2 regions of the Pseudovibrio sp. SCP20 genome follow, and region 1 is predicted to be linked to the other one. Evidence: predicted binding sites of a transcription regulator. Region 1 holds the regulator's gene; the other holds the start of a gene.
What was found. Region 1 encodes LexA, which represses DNA repair genes until DNA is damaged. Its sites were predicted from a motif close to TGTTCNNNNTGTGTTCNG; they were not measured.

Region 1 (4,428 bases):
GTTGCTCTCCTTGTAGGTAAACGGGACTATCTGGCTTCCGCTGATAAAGACGCCCTGCGCAACGCCGGCCTCGCACATGTCCTCGCTATTTCCGGTATGCATATGGGGCTGGTGACCTCTCTGGTTTTCCTCGCGGCGCGGCTGGTTCTGTCTCTTAGTCAAAGCCTTGCTTTGAAGGGACATATTCACGTTTACGCTAGTATCGCCGCGTTGATTGCGGCAACGGTTTATCTCAGTTTGTCAGGGACTTCTGTCGCCACACAGCGGGCTTACATGATGGCGGTGCTGATCTTATGCGCTGGACTGCTTGGTCGCCGTGCGTTCAGCCTGCGCGGACTTGCTCTCGCCTGCCTCCTCCTTTTAAGCCTGCGTCCAGAGGAGATCTTATCCCCGGGCTTCCAAATGTCCTTCATCGCCGTCCTCGCATTGCTGACAGCTTACTCCTTTGGCAAAGACTGGCTTCGGGACGATCGGGAAACCTATGTTTTAAAAGGGAAATCTAGTGTTCTGCGCACTCTCAGAAAGCCCGCAAAGTGGCTTTTTGCCTGTGCAATGACCTCCCTGATCGCAGGCGCCGCAACCGCTCCAATTGCTGCAATGCACTTTGAGCAGATCGCACCCTATGGGGTGGTTGGTAACGTGCTGGCCATGCCGCTGGTGACCTTTGTGGTTATGCCCCTTGGCCTGCTTGCCCTGCTCACGATCCCACTTGGCGCTGATGCGTTCTTTCTGCAGGGCATGGAGGTGGGGTTATCTCTGGTGCTGAAGGCAGCCTACTGGGTGAGCGCGCTGAGTGATGGGCTCACCAATCTGGGTGTTGCCAGTGTCTCTGGTTACCTGTTGGTGATCCTTGCAAGTATCACACTCTGCATCATGCCGCTGCGTCTGAAATGGCTTTCCGTACCAGCATTTGCAGCGGGCCTCATAGGCTTTGTGGTGGAACAGCCACCTGATGTGATGATTGCCGATGCAGGTAAGCATATCGGGTTTTATGGTGAGGACGGGTCCTTCCGCCTCACATCTTCACGTATGTCGTTCGCTGCTGATAGCCTGCTGCGGGTAGGGGGATACTCTGCGAACTCCTTCAAAGAGCATAAAACGCGGGCAGCAGACCGTTCCTGTGATGAGGAGGGCTGTGTGTTGGCGTTATACCCGCACGGAGCGATGGGCGGTGGAGGGGAGCAAAGGCCGTCAGTCATTCTGGCGCAGTCGAAGGTGGAGGGCGTTCTGGAGGCTGATTGTCAGCTGGCATCCATCATAGTGACCCAAGCTCAAGCCCCTTTCAGCTGCAATGCTGAGCTGGTTTTGGATCAGAAGACTTTTGGAGAACGAGGCTCGGTTTACATCTGGTTGTCAGACCAAGCGGAAAACGGGCATAAAATAAAAAAAGTGCGCTGGGCATATGATGCTCAGCGCAGACCTTGGAATCCTAAATTGCCTATAGCAACCAGCGCTTTAATAGCGGCGGAAGAGCGCAATCATCTTGCCCTGAATGCGGACGCGCCCCGGGCCGAAGATGCGAGTTTCGTAGGCGGGGTTGGCCGCTTCAAGCGCGACTGAGGCACCTTTTTTGCGCAGGCGTTTCAGGGTTGCTTCCTCATCATCGATCAGCGCCACGACGATTTCACCGTTATCCGCAGTGTCGCCGCGTTTAATCAGCACTGTATCCCCGTCGAAGATGCCTGCGTCGATCATGGAGTCACCTTTGACTTCCAGCGCGTAGTGTTCACCGCGGCCCATCAGGTCTGCAGGCATTGCAATGGAATGGCTCTGATGCTGGATTGCTTCGATTGGTACACCCGCTGCAATGCGGCCCATCACCGGGATTTCCAGCGTTGGCACTTCGTCAGGAGACGGTGTGCGTGGTGGGGGCGGCGTGGCGACCTTCTTGCTCAGCGAGCCTTCAATGACCTCAGGCGCAAAGCCCTTTTCCTTGGCCGCAGGCTTCAGGCCGGGTGCAATGGATTCAGGCAGCTTGAGGATTTCCAGCGCTCGGGCTCTATTTGGCAGGCGGCGAATGAAGCCGCGCTCTTCCAGAGCTGTGATCAGCCGGTGAATGCCGGATTTGGAACGGAGGTCCAGCGCGTCCTTCATCTCATCGAAGGAGGGTGGAACACCTGCTTCCTTCAAGCGTTGATGGATGAACATCAAAAGCTCGTGTTGCTTCTGTGTAAGCATCTTTTATCCCCGTTCGCTCCTAAGCGCAGATTGAAAGTGAGCGGCCATACTCTCCGGTTCCGGAGATGACCATTCGTTGATTTGCATTCCCAACAAGCTGAAAGACTTCAACTTCTGCGATTGGGAGGACAAAACACGAACGTACTCTACCTGTTCTCATTGTGTTCTGCAATGGGTTTGTTGCGTTTAAGCCCTGCTAGAACTGGGGGAATTGGATTTTGATGGGTGAGTGGACAGGGGTTGTCCACTCTCGTCTTTCGGATTTAGCGTAGCTTGAGAAGCTCAACTTTTTCGCCTGCCGATGCAGCCGGTGCGTGTGGCGGGCGAACAATCAGAGCGTCTGCTTTGGTGAGCAGTGCAAGCATTGAGGAATCCTGCTTACCAAACGGCTCGGTTGTCAGATTGCCTTGCGCGTCGGTGCTCAGGCTGGCGCGCAGGTAGTCCTGACGCAGGTCGTTTGCAGGCAGGTCAGCGGTCAGCGTGGCTTTGGTAACGCCTTGATTTGCCAAAGCTACTGTGCGGCCCAGCATTTTGTCGAGGAGAGGTCCAAGGAAGAGGAGGGCGCAGACAAGACTTGATACCGGATTGCCCGGCAGGCCGAGGACTTTCATCGGGCCAAGAGCGCCTGCCATGAGTGGTTTGCCCGGACGCATGGCAATTCGCCAGAAGCCGAGCTCCATGCCTTCTGCTCCGAGCACGTCCTGAATGAGGTCGTGGTCGCCAACAGATGCGCCGCCGAGCGTGACCAGAACATCGGCTTTGGCCTCAATTGCCTGCTTGACGCGAGCTGTGATTTCTTCAGGCTGGTCCGGGGCGATGCCCAGCATCATTGGGATACCGCCGCAGTTTTTCACAAACTCTGCGATGCCGACCTGGTTGGAAGCGATGATTTGATTCGGGCCCGGTGTCTGACCCGGTTCAACAAGCTCGTCTCCGTTTGCGAGGATGGCGACAACCGGCTTCTTGCGCACCGGCAAACTTGCGTGGTTCATCGCGCCTGCAAGGGAAAGCTCGCGGAAGCCGAGTGGGGCGCCTGCTTTGAGGAGGATCTGGCCTTCTTGGAAGTCCAGTCCGGCAGGGCGGATGAACTTGCCAACAGTTACGCTCTCTTGGCAGAACAGGTTATCCCCGTCGCGGCGGGCATTTTCCTGCATCAGGATCGCATCCGCACCAGCTGGGACCGGTGCACCTGTGAAGATACGCAGGGCTTCGCCGTCTTGCAGTGTGCCGTCGAAGTTATGCCCGGCAGCGACTTCACCGATAACCTTTAGTGCGCGCTCAGGATCTTCTGTGTCAGCTGCTTTTACAGCATAACCATCCATTGCGGAGGCGGAGAACGGAGGTTGGGTCCGGGTTGCGGCAACATCTTGTGCCAACACGCGTTCGCCTGCTTCCAGAAGCGGTAAGCTTTCGCTTGCGGTTGGGTTTACGTCCTTGAGGAGGCGGTCGAGTGCTTCTTCGATGCTGATCAGGCTCATTTGGAGTTATCCTCCTCAGCCAGATAGTGACCGGACTTACCACCCTTTTTCTCCAGCAGGCGAATCTCACCAATCTCCATGGAACGATCAACGGCTTTGGCCATATCGTAGATCGTCAGGCACGCAACAGAAGCAGCTGTCAGCGCTTCCATCTCAATGCCAGTCTGACCAGAGACCTTTGCGAAGACTTCAATCTCAATGCCCGGCAGCTCCGGGTTTGGTGTGAAGTCCACCTGTACCTTGGAAAGAGCCAGCGGATGACACAACGGGATCAGCTCATGGGTGCGCTTGGCAGCCATGATGCCGGCGATGCGCGCCGTTGCCAGTACGTCGCCTTTCTTGGCATTGCCGGAAAGGATCATGTCCAGAGTCTCACGCTGCATCTTCACCTGACCGCCAGCGCGGGCGATGCGTGAGGTGACCTCTTTCTCCGAGATGTCGACCATATGAGCCGCACCACTGTCATCAAGGTGAGTGAGTTTTGGAGAAAGTTCTGACATTTTCTTGCCTCTGGACACAGTTTGTTCAGGTCATTGCCTTTTGCAGGCTGTTGATTTTCTTAGCGTTTAAGCAGCGCTTTGGTGGCGTTCTCTAAATCGTCCTGCCGCATCAGGCTTTCACCGATGAGGAAGGTGGAGATGCCGGATTTTTCCATGCGGGAAAGATCTTCGGGAGTAAACAGGCCGCTTTCGCCCACGATGATCCGGTCTTGCGGGATCAATGGGGCAAGACGTTCACTGGTCTCCAGCGATGTCTCGAATGTTTTCAGGTT
Region 2 (4,428 bases), on a different contig from region 1:
AATGGTTTCTTCAATGAGCTTTTCCGCACGTGGCAGCTCAGGGAAGGCCTGGCCCATTTCACGAACCAGAGTTGGAAGCATCTTGAAGATGACCGGCTCTTTTGCACCAAGCAGGTTCGCGTGACGCATCGCGCGGCGCATGATGCGGCGCAGAACATAACCACGGCCTTCATTGGATGGCAGAACACCATCAGCAATCAGGAACGCCATGGAACGCAGGTGGTCAGCAATCACGCGGTGGCTTGCCTGTGCTTTGCCAGCAGCTTCAACACCGGTGAGGTGCTCAGAACTCGCGATCAGAGCCTTGAACAGGTCGATCTCGTAGTTGTTGTGCACGCCCTGCATGATCGCTGCAAAACGCTCAAGACCCATGCCGGTGTCGATGGACGGACGCGGCAGGTCGATGCGTTTATCAGCCAGCTGCTCATACTGCATGAACACCAGGTTCCAGATCTCGATGAAGCGATCACCATCTTCCTCAGGAGAACCAGGAGGGCCACCCCAGATCTGCTCGCCGTGATCGTAGAAAATCTCAGAGCAAGGACCACAAGGACCAGTATCACCCATCGCCCAGAAGTTGTCTGAGGTCGGAATGCGGATGATCTTCTCATCAGCAAAGCCAGTCAGCTTCTTCCAGATATTGAAGGCTTCATCATCCTCGGAATAAACAGTCACAAGCAGCTTATCAGCAGGCAGGCCGTATTCTTTGGTGATCAGGTTCCAGGCCAGCTCAATCGCGTTTTCCTTAAAGTAGTCACCAAAGGAAAAGTTGCCGAGCATTTCAAAGAACGTGTGGTGACGCGCAGTGTAGCCAACGTTGTCCAGATCGTTGTGCTTGCCGCCCGCACGAACACATTTTTGCGAAGATGTTGCACGCACGTAATCCCGCTTTTCCAAGCCGGTGAATACGTTTTTGAATGGCACCATACCCGCATTTGTAAACATCAATGTCGGATCATTGCGTGGCACCAATGGACTGGAAGGAACAACCTCGTGTCCGTTTTTTGCAAAGTAGTCGAGAAAAGCCGACCGAATTTCGTTGACGCCACTCATAGGTCTTGATGTCCGTCTCGTTTTCTAGTGGGCAGCTACTTCAACAATCACAGCCGCCAAATTGCAGGGTATGCGCATCCGGAAAGATGCAACAAAAAATTAGTATCTGCCGCGTTTTAGCCATCTGCGGCAAATCTGTCCATAAAACCCTACAAAAAAAGAGGCTGGATAAATCCAGCCCCTCTAAACTCTATTGGTTTTCCGCAGTTTTTTCCGGATCATCAATCGCTTCAGCAATCAAACCCGCATTCTGCCGGATCGCAAGTTCGATCTCTTCCGCCAGTTCAGGATTCTCTCGCAGGAAGGTTTTCGAGTTCTCACGCCCCTGCCCCAGCCTCTGACTGTTGTAGGAGAACCAGGCGCCGGACTTCTCAACAATCCCGCCTTTCACACCGAGATCCAGCAATTCACCCATCTTGGAGATGCCTTCACCATAGATGATGTCAAACTCAACCTGCTTGAATGGAGGCGCCAGCTTGTTCTTCACCACCTTCACGCGGGTCTGGTTACCAACGATTTCGTCACGATCCTTGATCGCACCGATACGACGGATGTCCAGACGTACAGAAGCGTAGAACTTCAGCGCGTTACCACCGGTTGTCGTCTCAGGAGAACCGAACATCACACCGATCTTCATACGGATCTGGTTGATGAAGATCACCATGGTGTTGGATTTGGAAATGGATGCGGTCAGTTTGCGCAGTGCCTGGCTCATCAAACGAGCCTGCAGGCCCGGAAGCGAATCGCCCATTTCGCCTTCAAGTTCAGCTTTTGGTGTCAGAGCTGCAACGGAGTCGATCACCAGCACGTCAATCGCGCCGGAACGAACCAGAGTGTCTGCGATCTCAAGCGCCTGCTCACCAGCGTCCGGCTGAGAAATAAGCAGGTCATCAATGTTCACACCAAGCTTGCGTGCATACACCGGGTCCAGTGCGTGCTCAGCGTCAACAAATGCGCAGATGCCGCCGTCGCGCTGCGCAGACGCCACAGTGTGAAGCGCCAGCGTGGTCTTACCGGAACTTTCAGGTCCGTAGACCTCAATGATACGTCCCTTAGGCAAACCGCCGATGCCCAGCGCGATATCCAGACTGAGAGAACCAGTCGAAACGCTCTGGATTTCTACGGCCTGTCCCTGGCCCATGCGCATAATGGAGCCTTTACCAAAGGCTCGTTCAATTTGGGAAAGCGCTGCATCCAGTGCTTTATTTTTGTCCATCTGATTGCCCTCAACAAGGCGAAGTGAAGTTTGTGCCATACGTTCTCATCCCTTATTTCACGATGGACGTGCAGTTTCAAAGTCAGTTATTTGTACTCACTTTGTTCCAACTTCGCAATACCTGATAACTAACTAATAAAAATGGATTAATTTCAATACGTTCTCCTATTGTTCAACATGTAGATAACTTTTCCTGACACCTGTTTGGAGGCACGCATCTGGAATCAAACCTCAAAAATGCACTTTTGATACATCACCCACAGTCTGTATTTGCTCGTAGCTTGCTTTGGCCAACCAACTTGCATATCAACGGTCTTTCGATGTCGGGAGGAAGAATTGGTTATGTCGTCTAAACAGGTCGGAGTAATCGGAGCAATCCATCTGGACAGGATTGCCCATGCAGATCGACCGTTCAAACCGGACACCTCAACACCAGGGAAAATTATGTCCCGCGCAGGAGGTGTTGGAGCCAACATTGCACGCGCCATGGCGCGGTTGGGCATGCAGCCGACAATGCATGGATGTCTGGGTGACGACGCCGACGGAGCGTTCCTCGCAAAAAGCCTGTCAGAATGTGGAATTAATACATCCAGCATCAAGACAGTAGCTGACGGAAGAACCGGATCATATCTGGCTCTTCACAACCCGGATGGCACACTGTTCTCAGCCATTTCGGACAGCGAGATTACCTCCAGAGTGAGTTTTTCAGAAGCAAATCCAATTCCGCAAGCACTGCTGAACTGCGATATATGGCTCTGTGAAACCAATCTGGAAGAAGAAACGCTTCTCACGCTCGCCAATTCCAAAGGGGATCGCCTTCTGGCCGCTGATACGGTCTCAATAGCTAAGGCACCTAAACTTCGTCCCCTTCTCTCCCAAATTGACATTCTTTTCACCAACACAGATGAAGCCACGGCCCTGCTGGATTGCGAGCCGGGGGAATTTTCCGCAGAAGAGCTGGCGCAACAGCTGGCTGAAAAAGGTATTCCCACCGTTCTGGTCAGCAACGCCAACAAGCCACTGGCTCTTCACTGTGCAGGCGGCACAAGTTCGCACACTCCATTTTCTGTTGTTCCCGTGGATGTCACCGGCGCCGGTGATGCCTTCATTGCTGGCTTTCTTTATGCAAGCTGCCTCAATGAAGACCCATTTTCAGCAGTAAAGAGCGGGCTTGCTTCTGCATCCATTACAGTGGAAGCGACCGGCGCCGCGCCGGAAACGCTTTCACCCCAATCGCTTAAAGCTCGTTTATTAGAACATGCCTAAGCACCAACAACATACGAAAGACTGGGAAAACCATGGGAAGTTCAATTAAAATCCATCATTCAAAAGAAGTTGCAGAAGCTCTCAGCAGCGGCGCTCCAATCGTTGCGCTGGAGTCCACAATCATTACCCATGGCATGCCGTACCCACAAAACGTTGAAACAGCACGCGAAGTTGAGCAGATCATCCGCGACGGCGGTGCAGTTCCTGCAACCATCGCAGTGCTCAACGGTGAACTCCACGTCGGCCTGGAAGACGAAACTCTGGACGAGCTGGCTAACGCCAAAGACGTGATGAAATGCTCCCGCGCGGACCTGTCCTTCGCAATGGCTCTGGGCAAGAACGGCTCCACCACAGTAGCAGCTACCATGATGGCAGCACACGCTGCTGGCATCCGTGTTTTCGCAACTGGCGGCATCGGCGGCGTACACAAAGGTGCTGAAACCACCTTCGACATCTCCGCAGATCTGGACGAACTGTCCCGCACCGCTGTTTGTGTTGTCTCCGCTGGCGCAAAAGCGCTGCTCGACATCCCAAAAACTCTGGAAGTTCTGGAAACCCGCGGTGTGCCAGTCATCGGCTTTGGCTGTGAAAACGTACCAGCATTCTGGTCCCGCGATTCCAAGATCAAAGCGCCTTACCGCCTGGATGATGCAAACGACATCTCCAAACTGATCAAATTCCGCGAAACGTTTGGCGATCACGGCGGCATGCTCGTAACCAACCCTGTTCCAGCTGAAGATGAAATCCCATCTGACGAAATGCAGGTGTTCATCGATGCGTCTATCAACGCAGCAGAAGAACAGAACATTACTGGCAAGGACGTAACACCATTCGTTCTGCAGGATATCTTCGAGCGCACAGCAGGCCGCAGTCTGGCAACCAACATTGCGCTG

Region 2: recA (recombinase RecA) is a predicted target of LexA. The motif match lies at 2,361-2,378, and genes of this name have one in related genera.

What each region holds. Positions count from the first base shown of each region.
Region 1 is NZ_JBYMDH010000001.1:1,520,453-1,524,880, reverse strand. Features, by position in the region: gene AC3CB2_RS06665 (ComEC/Rec2 family competence protein) at 1-1,560, shown strand, start outside; gene lexA (transcriptional repressor LexA) at 1,456-2,178, opposite strand; gene AC3CB2_RS06655 (molybdopterin molybdotransferase MoeA) at 2,442-3,656, opposite strand; gene moaC (cyclic pyranopterin monophosphate synthase MoaC) at 3,653-4,156, opposite strand; gene trpC (indole-3-glycerol phosphate synthase TrpC) at 4,216-4,428, opposite strand, start outside.
Region 2 is NZ_JBYMDH010000003.1:159,307-163,734, forward strand. Features, by position in the region: gene alaS (alanine--tRNA ligase) at 1-1,053, opposite strand, end outside; gene recA (recombinase RecA) at 1,244-2,308, opposite strand; gene AC3CB2_RS13425 (carbohydrate kinase family protein) at 2,612-3,535, shown strand; gene AC3CB2_RS13430 (pseudouridine-5'-phosphate glycosidase) at 3,568-4,428, shown strand, end outside.